DNA from 2 places in the Bradyrhizobium sp. USDA 3262 genome. Region 1 is predicted to be linked to the other one. Evidence: riboswitches for the same ligand, from Rfam matches in the RefSeq annotation. Region 1 holds a riboswitch; the other holds the start of a gene.
The links. A riboswitch is a leader RNA that binds a small molecule or an ion and turns the genes downstream of it on or off. The one in region 1 is predicted to bind S-adenosylmethionine.
Positions count from the first base shown of each region.

Region 2: it holds a riboswitch for S-adenosylmethionine, as region 1 does, so the genes downstream of both, ACVWYP_RS01820 (O-succinylhomoserine sulfhydrylase) here and metX (homoserine O-acetyltransferase MetX) in region 1, are expected to answer to the same signal.

Region 1 is NZ_JBSSCT010000001.1:80,404-87,958, forward strand. It holds gene ACVWYP_RS00400 (MOSC domain-containing protein) at 1-37, shown strand, start outside; gene ACVWYP_RS00405 (TIGR02594 family protein) at 80-745, opposite strand; gene ACVWYP_RS00410 (alpha/beta fold hydrolase) at 977-1,849, shown strand; gene metW (methionine biosynthesis protein MetW) at 1,941-2,606, opposite strand; gene metX (homoserine O-acetyltransferase MetX) at 2,603-3,808, opposite strand; SAM riboswitch at 3,894-3,973, opposite strand; gene ACVWYP_RS00425 (chorismate mutase) at 4,148-5,011, shown strand; gene hisC (histidinol-phosphate transaminase) at 5,111-6,208, shown strand; gene ACVWYP_RS00435 (prephenate/arogenate dehydrogenase family protein) at 6,213-7,145, shown strand; gene ACVWYP_RS00440 (VOC family protein) at 7,236-7,555, shown strand, end outside.
Region 2 is NZ_JBSSCT010000001.1:375,405-382,959, reverse strand. It holds gene ACVWYP_RS01820 (O-succinylhomoserine sulfhydrylase) at 439-1,632, opposite strand; SAM riboswitch at 1,710-1,789, opposite strand; gene ACVWYP_RS01815 (2'-deoxycytidine 5'-triphosphate deaminase) at 1,923-3,029, shown strand; gene ACVWYP_RS01810 (hypothetical protein) at 3,317-4,366, shown strand; gene ACVWYP_RS01805 (MATE family efflux transporter) at 4,496-5,938, shown strand; gene ACVWYP_RS01800 (SRPBCC family protein) at 6,130-6,540, opposite strand; gene ACVWYP_RS01795 (VOC family protein) at 6,674-7,033, opposite strand; gene ACVWYP_RS01790 (helix-turn-helix domain-containing protein) at 7,092-7,555, opposite strand, start outside.

The DNA.
Region 1 (7,555 bases):
CGACACGATTGCCGCCGAGGGACCTGTCGCGTCGTAGGCCGGGCAAGGCGCATACGCGCCCTGCCCCGCTTTCGACGCGTCAGTTCGTCGGCATCACATAGGCGTAGATCCGGCCGCGCGAGACCGGCGTCTCGCGGACGCGGTGGCCGCTGTTGCCCGAGATCATGGTCGGATTGCCCTTGGCATCGACGCCGGTGATGATGCCGACATGGCCGCCGCCGCGGCGGCTCATCACGGCGATGGCGCCGACCTGCGGTCCCGAAACGCGCGTACCGTATTTGGCGAACGAGCTCGCCATGTCGGAGCCGGTGCCGCGATGGCCGGTGTGCTGCAGCACCATGTTCATGAAGCGTGCGCACCACAGGCTGGAGCGGTCGGTCGGATTGCCGCCGAGATAGCGGCGCGCCTCGGCCACGATGCCGGACGAGCCGAAGCCACCTGCCGCGCTGACGCCGCCGGTGTTGGGCACGGGGTCAGCGCTGCCGGGCAACGGCGCTGCGTTGGTTTCGACGATCCCGCCCGGCTGCGCGAGCGCGCGGCGCTCGGCGCGCGATAGCCGCGCGGTGTGCCGATAGTGATGGCGGGCATAATGACGCGCGTGATGGCCGGCATGGGCCGAATGCGCGTGACGTGAGTGGTGCGGACGGGCGGATGCCGGAGCGGCGGAGATCACGGCGAGAGTGAGCGAACACAGAGCCAGCGCCAAAACACGAAGCGACCGGCGACACGCAAGCAACTGAACCATACTTCACTAGATCCTCTGTAACGCCCCCCAACTCCCCGTCGCGTTCCCGGGGGAACGCGACGGTGGTTTTGAAAATCGGGATGGCGCGAGGAAGATTTCATGCGGCGCAGCGGGAACCATTTCTGGGTCATTCCGCGATGATTCGATGACGAGAAAGGAACCGGAACTGCCGCATTGCGGCCCTGAAAATTAACTGCAAATCTGGACGCGGCCAACGAGAGGAGAATTTCAATGCCCTACGCCACGACGAAAGATCATGTCCGCCTCCATTTCGAAGAGGCCGGCAGCGGAACCCCGATCATCTTCCTGCACGAGTTTGCCGCCGATCACACCAATTGGGAGCCGCAGATGCGCTACTTCGCGCGCGGCCACCGCTGCATCGCCTATTCGGCGCGCGGCTACACGCCGTCCGACGTGCCGCCGAGCGCCGACGTCTACACCTACCAGCACTTCTCTACCGACGCGCTCGCGGTGCTCGATCATCTCGGCATCGCCAGGGCGCATTTCGTCGGGCTCTCGATGGGCTCCTATTCGTCGCTACAGATCGCGCTCAACGCGCCGGAGCGCGCGCTGTCGATGACGCTGGCCGCGGTCGGCTCCGGCTCGAGCCTCGAGCATCTCGATGCCTTCCGCGCGCAGTGCCGAGCCAATGCCGAGCAATACGAGAGCATCGGCGCGGTCGAGGTCGCCAAGGTGACGCGCGAGGCGCCGAGCCGGATTCCGTTCCTGGTCAAGGACCCGCGCGGCCACGCCGACTTCTACGCCGCGCTCGCCCGCCACGACGCCAGGGGCTCGGCCAACACGATGCGCAGCTTTCAGGGCGGCAGGCCCTCGATCTACACCATGACCGACGCGATCAAGCGCGCCGCGACGCCGGCGCTGATCCTATGCGGCGACGAGGACGACAATTGCATCGCGCCCAGCATGTTCCTGAAGCAGCATCTGCCGGCCGCCGGTCTCTCGTTCTTCCCGAAGTCGGGTCACGTGCTCAACCTCGAGGAGCCGGCGCTGTTCAACGAGATGGTCGAGCGCTTCATCGCGCTGGTCGAGGCCGGCCGCTGGCCGGTACGCGATCCGCGGTCGCTGGTGGCGGCGCCGGTGTAGTCCTGTCATTCCGGGGCGCTGCGCAGCATCGAACCCGGAATCTCGAGATTCCGGGTTCACGCTTCGCGTGCCCCGGAATGACGCCATGACGTCACTTCCCCTGCCCACCCCGGCTGAGCAGGAACACGCCCTGCTCGCCGAACATGTTCCACACCCACCACGGCAGGTTGAGCGGCACCGGGCGGCCGTAGAGATCGAGCGCCACCGCGCGCTCCATCTTGACGTTGATCTCCTCGCACAGCTGCACGAAATCCTTGATGGTGCAGAAATGGATGTTCGAGGTGTCGTACCAGCTCGCCGGCAAATTCTCCGTGCGCGGCATGTGGCCGCCGATCAGGAGCTGCAGCCGCATCTTCCAGAACCCGAAATTCGGGAACGAGACGATGGCGCGCTGGCCGATGCGCAGCAGATTTTCCAGCACCACCTTGGGCTGCCGCGTCGCCTGCAAGGTCTGCGACAGGATCACGTAATCGAACGCATCGTCGGGATAGTTGACGAGATCGGTGTCGGCATCGCCCTGCACCACGGCGAGCCCCTTGGCGACGCAGCCGTTGACGCCCTCGCGTGACAGCTCGATTCCGCGGCCGTCGATGCCGCGGCTCTCCAACAGCTGCAGCAATTCGCCATCGCCGCAGCCGACATCGAGCACGCGCGAGCCCGGCCGCACCATGTCGGCGACCAGGAGATGATCGGTGCGATGGCCGCCGGTCCGCTCCGGCGCGATACCCGGCAAGGGCAATGTCTGCTGCATGCTCATGACTGGCCGTCGTCCTTCAGTCCGCGCGCCTTGCCTGCGGCCAGCAGGAAGGCGCGGGAGATGTCGAGGAATTCGGGTACGTCGAGCAGGAAGGCGTCGTGCCCCCTGTCGGTCTCGATCTCGGCGAACGACACCCGCGCGCTCGACGCGTTCAGCGCATGCACCAGCGCGCGCGATTCCGCGGTCGGAAACAGCCAGTCGCTGGTGAACGACACCACGCAGAACCGCGTCTTGATGCCGGTGAACGCCTTCGCCAGCACGCCGTTGTGGTCGGCGGCGATGTCGAAATAGTCCATCGCGCGGGTCAGATAGAGATAGGAATTGGCGTCGAAGCGCTCGACAAAGGACGAGCCCTGGTAGCGCAGATAGCTCTCGACCTGGAAATCCGCATCGAACGAGAAGGTCGGCAGCTCGCGGTCCTGCATCCGCCGTCCGAACTTGCGGTGCAGCGCGGCGTCCGAGAGATAGGTGATGTGCGCGGCCATCCGCGCCACGGCGAGCCCGCGATGCGGATGGGTTTCCTCGTCGACATAGCGGCCGCCGCGCCAGTCCGGATCGGCCATCACGGCCTGGCGGCCGAGCTCGTGGAACGCGATGTTCTGCGCCGAGTGGCGCGTCGAGCAGGCGATCGCGAGCGTCGAGAACACGCGCTCCGGATAGGCCGCGGTCCATTGCAAGACCTGCATGCCGCCCATCGAGCCGCCGACCACGCAGAACAGCGTTGTGATGCCGAGGCGATCGATCAGCATCGCCTGTGCGCGCACCATGTCGGGGATGGTGATGATCGGGAAATCGAGTCCCCACACCTTGCCGGTCGCGGGGTTCAGCGACGCAGGGCCGGTCGAGCCCATGCAGCCGCCGATCACATTGGAGCAGATGATGAAGTATTTATCGGGATCGATCGGCCGGCCGATGCCGACCATGGTCTCCCACCAGCCGGGCTTGCCGGTGACGGGATGGATGTTGTTGACATGCTGATCGCCGGTCAGCGCGTGGCAGACCAGGATCGCGTTGGAGCGGTCGGCATTGAGCTCGCCATAGGTCTGGTAGGCGATCTGGAACGGTGCGAGATCGACGCCGCAATCGAGCTTGAGCGGCTGGTCCATCCCGAACTTCGCCACCAGTGACGACGGATGGTCGGCCTCATGGGCGCGATCATCGCTCGGGGTTTGTGGGCTCGGTATCGGACGCACGTTGCTCATCTAGGCGACCCTGCCTCCGCGCGGGAGGGCTCGACGGACCTCAGGCCAATAAAAAACCCGGCCTGAACAAAGGTTCGGCCGGGAGCTAATAAGGTCCCCGGCCTGTTTAGCGAGTTGTTTAACGTGGCTGCAAGCCGGCCGGCTCAAATGACCACGGGACGCAGGGAACGTAGTCCCCACGCCCCCCGGCGTCAAGACAGCCTTGCCCACGGCCAATTGGTTAACCGAATGCGCAAGGCACGCCTGCGACGTTTCTCTTTGCTTTCGCGGCCCGTCTTTCCTAATCAGGGACCCTGTCCGACGCGGCAACGGGCCGCCCCGACGACAAGGTTTGAGAGCATGTCCAACCCACCCCCGTCGCCGCCCTCGCTGCAGGAGCTGCGCAAGGAAATCGATGCGATCGACGAGCAGGTTCACCGCCTGTTGATGGCGCGCGGCGACATCATCGACCGTCTGATCCAGGTCAAGAAGACCCAGGAGGTCGGCTCGGCGTTCCGCCCGGCGCGCGAAGCCAGCATGATGCGCGAACTGGTGCGGCGTCATCGCGGCATCCTGCCGCTCGACACCATCGAGAGCATCTGGCGCGTCATCATCTCGACCTTCACCTATGTGCAGGCGCCGTTCGCGGTGCATGCCGATGTTTCCGTGGGCGAGTCGGCCATGCGCGACTCGGCGCGGTTTCACTTCGGCTTCGTGGTGCCTTACGTCTCGCATTTCAGCGCACAGGCCGCGGTCGAGGCGGTGGCGAAGTCGAAGGGCGACCTCGCGCTGGTCTCCGCGATCGCAAGCCGTACGCCGTGGTGGAATGCGCTCGAGGCCAGTGGCGCGCCGAAGATCATCGCGCGGTTGCCGTTCCTCGAACGCGCCGACCATCCCGCCGCGCTGCCGGTGTTCGTGATCTCGCGGGTCGCCGACGACGCCATGGTCACCGAAGTGCAGACCTGGAGCGTGCGCGTCTCCGGCTGGAACGCCGATGTCGCCCGCGCGCTGGCGCCGCTCGCCGAGATCGTCGCGGTCCCGGACACCGCCTTCGACGGCGCGGCGCTCCTGGTCTCGGTCACCGGGCAAGACCTGACTAACAAGGGTTTCGAGGCCATCAAGCTCGCCCTGATCCAGGCCGGCGCCTCGGTGCGCTCGTCGGCCCTCGTCGGCAGCCACGCAACGCGCTATACGGTGCCCTCTAACGGATCGGCCAGGACCTGAAGCAAGAGCCGGCCGCCCGTCCAGGTTTTTGTTTTGACGCGTTTTCTTCACGCGAACCGGTATCCACTTCGCTCGAAAACGCTCTGTTCGGAGTTGATGATGTCCCGCCCCGTGCCGAACCCCGGCATCCTCGATATTGCGCCCTACACGCCCGGCAAGAGCCCGGTGCCGGAACCGGGCCGCAAGGTGTTCAAGCTGTCCGCCAACGAGACGCCGTTCGGTCCGTCTCCGAAGGCGATCGCGGCCTACAAGGCCGCGGCTGACCATCTCGAGGACTATCCGGAGGGCACCTCGCGCGTGCTGCGCGAGGCGATCGGCCGCGCCTACGGGCTCGATCCCGACCGCATCATCTGCGGCGCCGGCTCCGACGAGATCCTCAATCTCTTGGCGCACACCTATCTCGCGCCCGGCGACGAGGCGATCTCGACCACCCACGGCTTCCTGGTCTACCCGATCGCCACCATGGCGAACGGCGCCAGGAACGTGATCGCGGCCGAGACCAATTTCACCGCCGACGTCGACACCATCCTCAAGGTGGTGACGCCGCGCACGAAACTGGTCTGGCTCGCCAACCCGAACAATCCGACCGGCACCTATATCCCGTTCGACGAGGTCAAGCGGCTGCGCGCCGCGCTGCCGTCGCATGTGCTGCTGGTGCTCGATGCCGCCTATGCCGACTACGTCTCGCGCAACGACTACGAGCTCGGCATCGAGCTGGTCGCGACCACGGACAACACGGTGGTGACGCACACCTTCTCGAAGATCCACGGCCTTGCCGCGCTGCGGATCGGCTGGATGTTCGGGCCCGCGCATATCGTCGATGCCTGCAACCGCATCCGCGGTCCGTTCAACGTCACGACGCCGGCGATGCTGGCGGCGGTGGCGGCGATCGAGGACACGGCGCATGTGCAGATGTCGCGGAGCCACACCGAACAATGGCGCAACTGGCTGACCGAGGAGATCGGCAAGCTCGGGCTGAAGGTGACACCGAGCGTCGCCAATTTCGTGCTGATCCATTTCCCGACCGACAAGGGCAAGACCGCGGCGGAAGCCGACGCCTATCTCACACGGCGCGGCCTCGTGCTGCGCGCACTAAACAATTACAAGCTGCCGCATGCGCTGCGCATGACCATTGGCACCGAGGAGGCCAACCGCCTCGTGGTCGAGGGACTGCGCGACTTCCTGGCCGGAAAGTGACATCGTGACCACCGCCCCGCTCTTCAAACGCATCGCGCTGATCGGCTTCGGCCTGATCGGCGGCTCGATCGCGCGCGGCGCGCGCGCGCAAGGCCTGGTCGGCGAGATCGTGACCACCGCGCGCTCGGAGAAGACGCGTGCGCGCGTCGCCGAGCTCAGCATCGTCGATCGCGTCGTCGAGACCAATATCGAGGCGGTGAAGGATGCCGACCTCGTCATCCTCTGTATCCCGGTCGGCGCCTGCGGCCCGGTCGCCGCCGAGATCGCCGGGCATCTCAAGCCCGGCGCCATCATCTCCGACGTCGGCTCGGTGAAGGGCGCCGTCGTCAAGGACATGGCGCCGCATCTGCCTGACGGCGTCCACTTCGTCCCGGCGCATCCGGTGGCCGGCACCGAGCATTCGGGGCCGGATTCCGGCTTCGCCGAGCTGTTCATCAACCGCTGGTGCATCCTCACCCCGCCCGAAGGCACCGATCCGGCGGCGACCGACCGATTGCGCTCGTTCTGGGCCGCGCTCGGCGCCAAGGTCGAGATCATGACGCCCGATCATCATGACCTCGTGCTCGCGATCACCAGCCATCTGCCGCATCTGATCGCCTACACCATCGTCGGCACCGCGGACGAGCTGGCGCAGGTGACGGAATCCGAGGTCATCAAATTCTCCGCCGGCGGCTTCCGCGACTTCACCCGCATCGCGGCCTCGGACCCGACGATGTGGCGCGACGTATTCCTCGCCAACAAGGACGCCGTGCTCGAGATGCTCGGCACCTTCAACGAGGATCTGTCGAAGCTGACCCGCGCGATCCGGCGCGGCGACGGCGAAGCGCTGTTCGACCACTTCACCCGCACCCGCGCCATCCGCCGCGGCATCGTCGAGACCGGCCAGGACTCCGCCGCGCCCGACTTCGGCCGGCCGCACGCGAATCTGAAGACGTAGGCGGGGCTCGGTCCGCCCACCGGCGGACGCAGCGAGCTGGTAGCCTCCAGCAGGAAAGCCGGCGCGTCGCTGATGACAGGGAGCGATAAGATGATACTCAGTCCGGATCATCTGACGATCGCAGTGGCAGATGCCGGCCCAGCGATCGCGTTCTTCGCACTGCTCGGCTTCAAGAAGACTCACGTCGCGACCATCGACGGCGGCGTTCCCGCCCGGTACATGGGCATGCCGGCCATGAGAGCGCAGCACATCACCCTGACACTCGAAGGAGCGGATTTTGAGATCCAGCTGCTTCAGTTCGACCCGCCCCCAGGGACGGATCCGGGGGTGCATCCGACCAATCTGCGAAAGCTGGGCTTCAATCACCTCGCCTTCCGCGTCGACGACATCGAGGCGGCCACCGCGCACCT
Region 2 (7,555 bases), 300 kb from region 1:
TCCTTCGCCTCCCCGCAAGCGCAGGGCTATCGCATATCGTGGCGATGCCCTCGTGGCCATCCTTCGAGACGCCCGCCTTCGGCGGGCTCCTCAGGATGAGGTCTTGTTTTGCGGCACAATAGTAGACCCTCATGGTGAGGAGCGCCGCTTGCGGCGCGTCTCGAACCACGAGGCCGAGCACTTGCGCCGCAAGCGCAGGGCTATCGCATTTCGTGGCGGTGCCCTCGTGGCCATCCTTCGAGACGCCCGCCTTCGGCGGGCTCCTCAGGATGAGGTCTTGTTTTGCGGCACAATAGTAGACCCTCATGGTGAGGAGCGCCGCTTGCGGCGCGTCTCGAACCACGAGGCCCAGCACTTGCGCGGTCGCCAAGGGGCATATGCGATAGCCCTGCCGCAAGCGGGAGAGGGCGCCGAACTCTCCAGACTTCTCTGTTCGCCCTAAACCTGCGCCAGCGCCCGCTCGAAATCCTCGATCAGGTCGTCGGGATGCTCGAGCCCGGCCGAGAAGCGAATAAAACCTTCGCTGATACCGAGCTCGGCGCGGGCCTCCGGCGCCAGGCGCTGATGCGTCGTGGTCGCGGGATGCGTGACCAGGCTCTTGGCATCGCCGAGATTGTTGGAGATGCGCGAGATCTTCAGCGCGTTGAGGCAGCGGAAGGCGCCGGCCTTGCCGTCCTTCACCTCGAAGCCGACCAGCGTCGAGCCGGCGCCCATCTGCTTCTTCACCGTCTCGGCCTGCGGATGGTCGGGGCGGCCCGGATAGACCAGCCGCGTGATCTTCGGATGCCTGGCCAGCGCCTCGGCGATCTTCGCCGCGTTCTCGGTCTGGGCGCGGACGCGGACGCCGAGCGTCTCCAGCCCCTTCAGCAGCACCCAGGCGTTGAACGGCGACAGCGACGGCCCGGTCTGGCGCATGAAATTGTGGATGTGCTCGGCGATGAAGGCCTCCGACGACAGGATGACGCCGCCGAGGCAGCGGCCCTGGCCGTCGATATGCTTGGTCGCGGAATAGACCACGACGTCGGCGCCGAGCGACAGCGGGCTCTGCCAGATCGGCGTCGCGAACACATTGTCGACGATCAGCCGGGCGCCGCCGCTATGCGCGATCTCTGCGATCGCGCCGATATCGAGCACGTCGAGCGTCGGATTGGTCGGGCTCTCCAGGAAGAAGGTCTTGGTGTTCGGCCGCAATGCGCGCTGCCACTGGTCGAGATCGAGGCCGTCGACCAGCGTCGTCTCGATGCCGTAGCGCGGCAACAGGTCCTGCACCACGTAGAGGCAGGAGCCGAACAGGGCCTTCGAGGCCACCACATGATCGCCGGCCTTCAGCGGCGCGAGGATCGCGGTGGTCACCGCGGCCATGCCGGTCGCGGTCGAGCGCGCGGCTTCCGCGCCCTCGAGCTCGATCATGCGGCGCTCGAACATCGCGATGGTCGGGTTGGAATAGCGCGAATAGATGAAGCCGGGGTCCTGGCCCTTGAAGCGCGCCTCGCATTGCTCGGCGGTGTCGTAGACGTAGCCCTGGGTGAGAAACAGCCCTTCCGACGTCTCCCCGAATTGCGAGCGCAGCGTGCCGCCGTGGACGAGGCGGGTTTCGGGACGAAAGCGGGCGGTACCTTCAGATTCAGACATGTGACCTCCGAAGTGGCCATTTCCCTCGGAAACTGGCCACAAAAAAAACCGGCCTGGAGCAACCTCCACAAGCCGGGATCACACTGTCCCCGGCCTGTTTAGCGACTTATTTAACGTGGCTGCAAGCCGGCCGGCTCAAATCACCACGGGATAAGTGCAGCTGATATTCCCTCGCGCCCTTTCCGTCAAGACGGTCATCGGATAACCCGTAAAAGCCCATATTTTGGGGCTTGATGGCCGCCTGGAGTATGATTTTGGGCCATCTCGAGGGATCGCCGAGGGACCGCATCGTGTCGTTCACGCTGGAAGATGAATCCAACGGAATCCTGCCCGACCGCATGATCGCGGAGATGGCGGAGGCCGGCCTCATTCTGCCCGCCTACGACTTTGTCGAGAGCCAGATCCAGCCGGCCAGCCTCGATCTGCGCCTTGGCGACATCGCCTACCGCGTCCGCGCCAGCTTCCTGCCGGGACCCGATGCCACCGTCGCCGAGCGGATCGACCAGCTGAAGCTGCACGAGATCGATCTGTCCGACGGCGCGGTGCTGGAGACCAACTGCGTCTACATCGTGCCGCTGCTGGAGAGCCTGGCGCTGCCGCCGGAGATCGTGGCAGCGGCCAACCCGAAGAGTTCGACCGGACGGCTCGACGTCTTCACCCGCGTGATCGCCGACGGCACCCGCCGCTTTGACATGATCGGCGCCGGCTATCACGGCCCGCTCTACGCCGAGATCAGCCCGAAGACGTTTCCCGTGCTGCTGCGCGAGGGCTCGCGGCTCAGCCAGGTCCGCTTCCGGATCGGCGAGGCGACGTTGACCGCCGACGAGCTCGATGCGCTGCATGCCGCCGAGCGGCTGGTCGATATCGACGATGCCGATCTCTCCGATGGCGTTGCGCTTTCCGTCGATCTCTCCGGCGAGAGCTCGGGCGGCTTTGTCGGCTATCGCGCCAAGCGCCACACCGGCGTGGTCGATGTCGATCGTCGCGGCGGCTATGCGGTCGACGATTTCTGGGAGCCGATCAAGGCGCGGCCCGACGGCAGCCTCATCCTCGATCCCGGCGAGTTCTACATCCTTGCTTCGAAAGAGGCGGTGCAGGTGCCGCCGGACTACGCTGCGGAGATGGTGCCGTTCGATCCGCTGGTCGGCGAATTCCGCGTCCACTATGCCGGCTTCTTCGATCCCGGTTTCGGCTATGCCGGCGCCGGCGGCAAGGGCGCGCGCGCCGTGCTGGAGGTGCGCTCGCGCGAGGTGCCGTTCATTCTCGAGCATGGCCAGATCGTCGGCCGCCTCGTCTATGAACGGATGCTCGAGCGTCCCGACGCGCTGTACGGCCAGCGCATCGGCTCGAACTATCAGGCGCAGGGCCTGAAGCTGTCGAAACATTTTCGCGTGTAGCGGAATTCCTCCGCTGTCATTCCCCGCGAAAGCGGGGAATCCAGTACGCCGCGGCTTCTCGATCGGTCACACCGGCTCTGGAATACTGGATCGCCCGATCAAGTCGGGCGATGACACCGAGTGTGTAATTCCGTTTCGCGCGCGCTTAATTCCGTAGCCCGGATGGAGCGAAGCGAAATCCGGGATTCGCGCCGCTGCAACGCGCCGCCCCGGATTGCGCTTCGCTGCATCCGGGCTACGATTGCGCATGCGAGCTCGACCTCGCCAACAAGAGCCAGGGAGCGAACATGACCGCAGGCGAAAGCGCACAAGAAACGCAGTGGCGCAAATGGCGCAGCGTCGCCGATCTCTATCACGCCTTCTTCACCGGGCTGATCCTCACCGTGGTCACGCGGCGCGGCACGGCTGATGCAGCGGAATTCGTCTTCCGCGTGTTTCGCCGCCAGCAGCAGGAACGCTTCCTGCCCGGCCTGAAGAAGCTCGGCCTCGACGGCCTGCCACCGGCGGTCGCGGCCGCGCAATATCATTACCTCTCCAACTGGATCGGCGGCGTGCATGTCGAATACATGTATGAGACGGATCGCAAGGCCTGGATCCGCTATCCGCCGCCGCGCTGGATCTGGAAGGGCACGGCGATCTGCGGCGTGCCCGGCGAGGTCTCGCGCGCGATGCTGCGCGGCTGGCACGCCAACAACGGCGTCGCGCTCGGGGATTTGCGGCTCGGCTTCGTCTGCACCAAGCAGAGCGTCGACGGCCAGGACGGGCTCGAGGGCTATTACTGCGAATACGATCATCCGCTCGAGCTCGATCAGCGCCTCGTGTTCGCGCGCCATCTCGAGGCGCCGCTGTTCGATTCCAGAACCGCGCCGGCGCTGCCGGTCGACAGCTGGCCGAAGCCGCGGCTGGAAAAGGCCTATCGCAACTACGCGATGGAATATGTGAAGACGGCCGCGCCGGTCATCGTGCAGGTGTTCGGCCCCGAGGATGCGAGCTATCTGCTGCATCTCACCGGCAGACTGATCGGCATGCAGTATTATGACGAGGTCGCGCAGGCGCTCGGCGGGAGCCGTGGCCGTGCCACGGAATTTGCCGCATTCCTGCGCACTCTCTTCGAGTCGCAGGACGATGTCGCTGACATCACCGAATCCGAGGGCCAGTTCGAAATCCGCCAGCACGGCTGGAAGCTGATGGCCGACGTCGCCGACTATCATCCGGCCTGCGCCAGCGTGCTGACGGGCCTGTTCGAAGGGCTGGCCGCCGGCTGCGGGCGGCATATTCCGGTGCATCTGAAGCCGAATGGTGCCGCCGGCGCACCGTTCGTGTGGTCGATCGGCTAGCGCCAAGGTTCATCCGGGTTCACCTGCAATCGCGCAGGCCCCCCTTGCGTCCCGCGCACGTGGATTCCGCCATTGCCATGGTAGGGAAACACCATGGCGCGGCTCCCCAGATCGCGCGTGGGAGTGGAAATGTCCGATCTCGGCCTCGCCGAAATACCTGTCGACGAACAAGAGCGGCCGCTGCCGCCGCCGGTGACCAAGCCGGCGCGCAATGCGCTGCTCGACGGGCCGATCCTGCGCACGCTGTTGTGGCTCGCCTGGCCGAACGTGATCGCGCTCTCCGCCGGCACCTGCGTCGTCATCGCGGAGACTTCGTATATCGGCCGGCTCGGCGTCGAGTCGCTTGCGGCGATGGCGCTGGTGTTTCCCTGCGTGATCCTGACCATGACGATGTCCGGCGGCGCGATGGGCGGCGGCGTCGCATCCGCGATCGCGCGTGCGCTCGGTGCCGGCGAGATCGAGCGCGCCTCGACGCTGGCGATGCATGCGCTGCTGATCGGCCTGACCTTTGGTTTGACGTTCATGCTGGGCATGCTGATCTTCGGTCCGCGCCTGCTCGAATTGCTCGGCGGCCGCGGCAATGTGCTGGCGCAGGCGATCGCCTATTCGCAGGTGTTCTTCGGCGGCGCGATCCTGCCCTGGCTGATGAATACCATGGCCGGCATCCTGCGCGGCACCGGCAACATGAAGCTGCCGTCGACCATGATCCTGTCGTCGGCGGTGTGGCAGATCATTCTGGGCGGCACGCTCGGGCTCGGGCTCGGCCCGGTGCCGCAATTCGGCATGCGTGGCGTCGCCGCGGGTTCGCTGATCGCCTATTCGATCAGCATCAGCGTGATGGGCTGGTATTTGTTCTCGGGCCGTGCCCGCGTGAAGCCGAAGCTCAAGGGGCTGCGCGTGCAATGGGCGATGTTCATCGACATCCTCAAGGTCGGCGCAGTGTCCTGCTTCTCGCCGCTGCAATCGGTTCTGACGATCTCGATCTTCACCCACATGCTGGCGCAATTTGGCACCGCGGTGCTCGCCGGCTACGGCATCGGCGCGCGGCTCGAATTCATGCTGACCTCGGTTGCGTTTGCGGTTGGCATCGCCTCGGTGCCGATGATCGGCATGGCGGTCGGCGCCGAGCGCGTCGCGCGGGCCCGGCGCATCGCCTGGACCGCTGGCACGGTGTCGTTCCTTGCGGTCGGCGTGGTCGGCAGCTTCATCGCCGTCTTCCCCGACCTCTGGGTCAATCTGTTCACCAATGATCCGCATGTGCGGGCGACCAGCCACCAATATCTTTCGACCGCCGCGCCGATGTACGCGTTCATCGGCCTGGCGATGTCGATGTATTTCTCCTCGCAGGGCGCCGCGAAGGTGCTGGGTCCGGTGCTGGCGCAGACCGCGCGGCTGATCTTCATCGGCGCCGGCGGCTGGTGGCTGTCGACGCATGACGCAAGCGCGCAGAACTTCTTCGCACTCGCCGCCGCCTCGATGGGGGTGCTCGGCGTGCTGTCCTGTCTCAGCGTGATCCTGACGCGCTGGGGCAAATCGGCGCCGGTCGCCGAGGCGCAGCCGGCGCTGTCGTAGCTCTCTGCTCCACAATCCCCTGACTCTCACACCGTCATCCTGAGGAGCGGCCCCTTGGCCGCGTCTCGAAGGATGCACGGCCCCGATGCCTCAACATGCTCGTGGACAAAGCCGGGCCGTCGACCCTTCGAGACGGCCGCTATGCGGCCTCCTCAGGGTGACGGTGAAAAATTTTCCGGCCGCCAGCCTCGCTACGCTGCGTTTTTCGCCGATTTGGCCATCGCGGCTTGCATCGCCGCCGCGCCGAGGTCCATCTGCGCGTCCATGTAGGACGCGACCTCGTGCGGCAGCACGTCGGCGATCCACACCACGCGGCAGCGTGCGTCACCCTCGGCGAACACCTGCACCGATGCGGAATGCTGCTTCAACCGTTCGCTGGTGATCGCATAGACCAGCCGCTTTCGGTTGTCGTCGCAATCGACCAGTGTCTCGCGCGCCACGGTGCCGTTGGCGAAAGTGACGGTGCGGACGTCGCCGTCCAGTTGCGTGTCGGTCACGAAGCCCGGCACCAGCCGCGTATGCAGCGCGCCGAAATCGCACAGCGCGTCCCAGACATGATCAGCGGGCGCGTCGATCGGGATATCCTTGTGAATGGAAGCCATCGTTCAATCCTCCTTGGTTTCAGATGTGTCGTCATTGCGAGGAGCAAAGCGACGAAGCAATCCACGCCGCAGCAGGCGGAACCATGGATTGCTTCGCTCCGCTCGCAATGACGGCGGAGTCTGTGACGTGTACTTAGGTGGACACCGCCTCGACATTGTTGCCGTCGGGGTCGAGCAGGAACGCCGCGTAATAGGTCGGGCTGTAGTCCTTGCGATGGCCCGCCGCGCCGTTGTCCTTGCCGCCGGCTTTCAGGCCTTCGGTATGGAATGTCTTGATCGCGTCGTGGCTCGGCGCGCGGAACGCAACGTGGGCGCCGCCTTGGGCCTTGCCCTTGTGCAAATGCAGCCAGAGCGCGGGCTCGCCCTTCGGGCCGAAACCGGCGCCGCTGTCGTCGCGCGAGCAGAGCACGAAGCCGAGTGGCGCCAGCACTGCGGTGTAGAAGCGCACGCTGGCGTCGAGGTCGGCAACGCGCAATCCGATATGATCGTACATGAGGGAATCTCCAGTCGTTGGGCGCGCATCGAAAGACGCGCGGACTGGAGCAGCCTAGCTATTGCAGCGCGAGACGTTCTTGGAAAATCTTGCGGTCGCCGCGCGAGGCCTGGCGGAACTTCAGCGGCGGGGCCCCGGCGGCGCGGTGGAAGCTGCGCACGAAATTGGACAGGTCGCCGAAGCCGACGTCATAGGCGATGTCGGTGATCGGGCTGTCGTCGTCGGCGAGCCGCCGTGCGGCATGGCGCAGCCGCGAGCGCACAAGATATTGATGCGGGGTGACGCCGAGCACCGCGGAAAACAGCCGCAGGAAATGGAAGGTGCTCAACCCGGCCTGTTCCGCGGCATCGTCGAGGTCGATCTGATGCTTTGAATTGGCGTCGATCCACAGCGCGGCCTCGACGGCGCGGCGGCGATCGCGCAAGCCTGCGGTGAGGGGCTTCGTCTCGCGGCCGGACACCAGCTCGACAAGGCGGCTGGTGAGGAGGTGGCCGATCTCGTCGAGACCGACGTCGCTGTTGC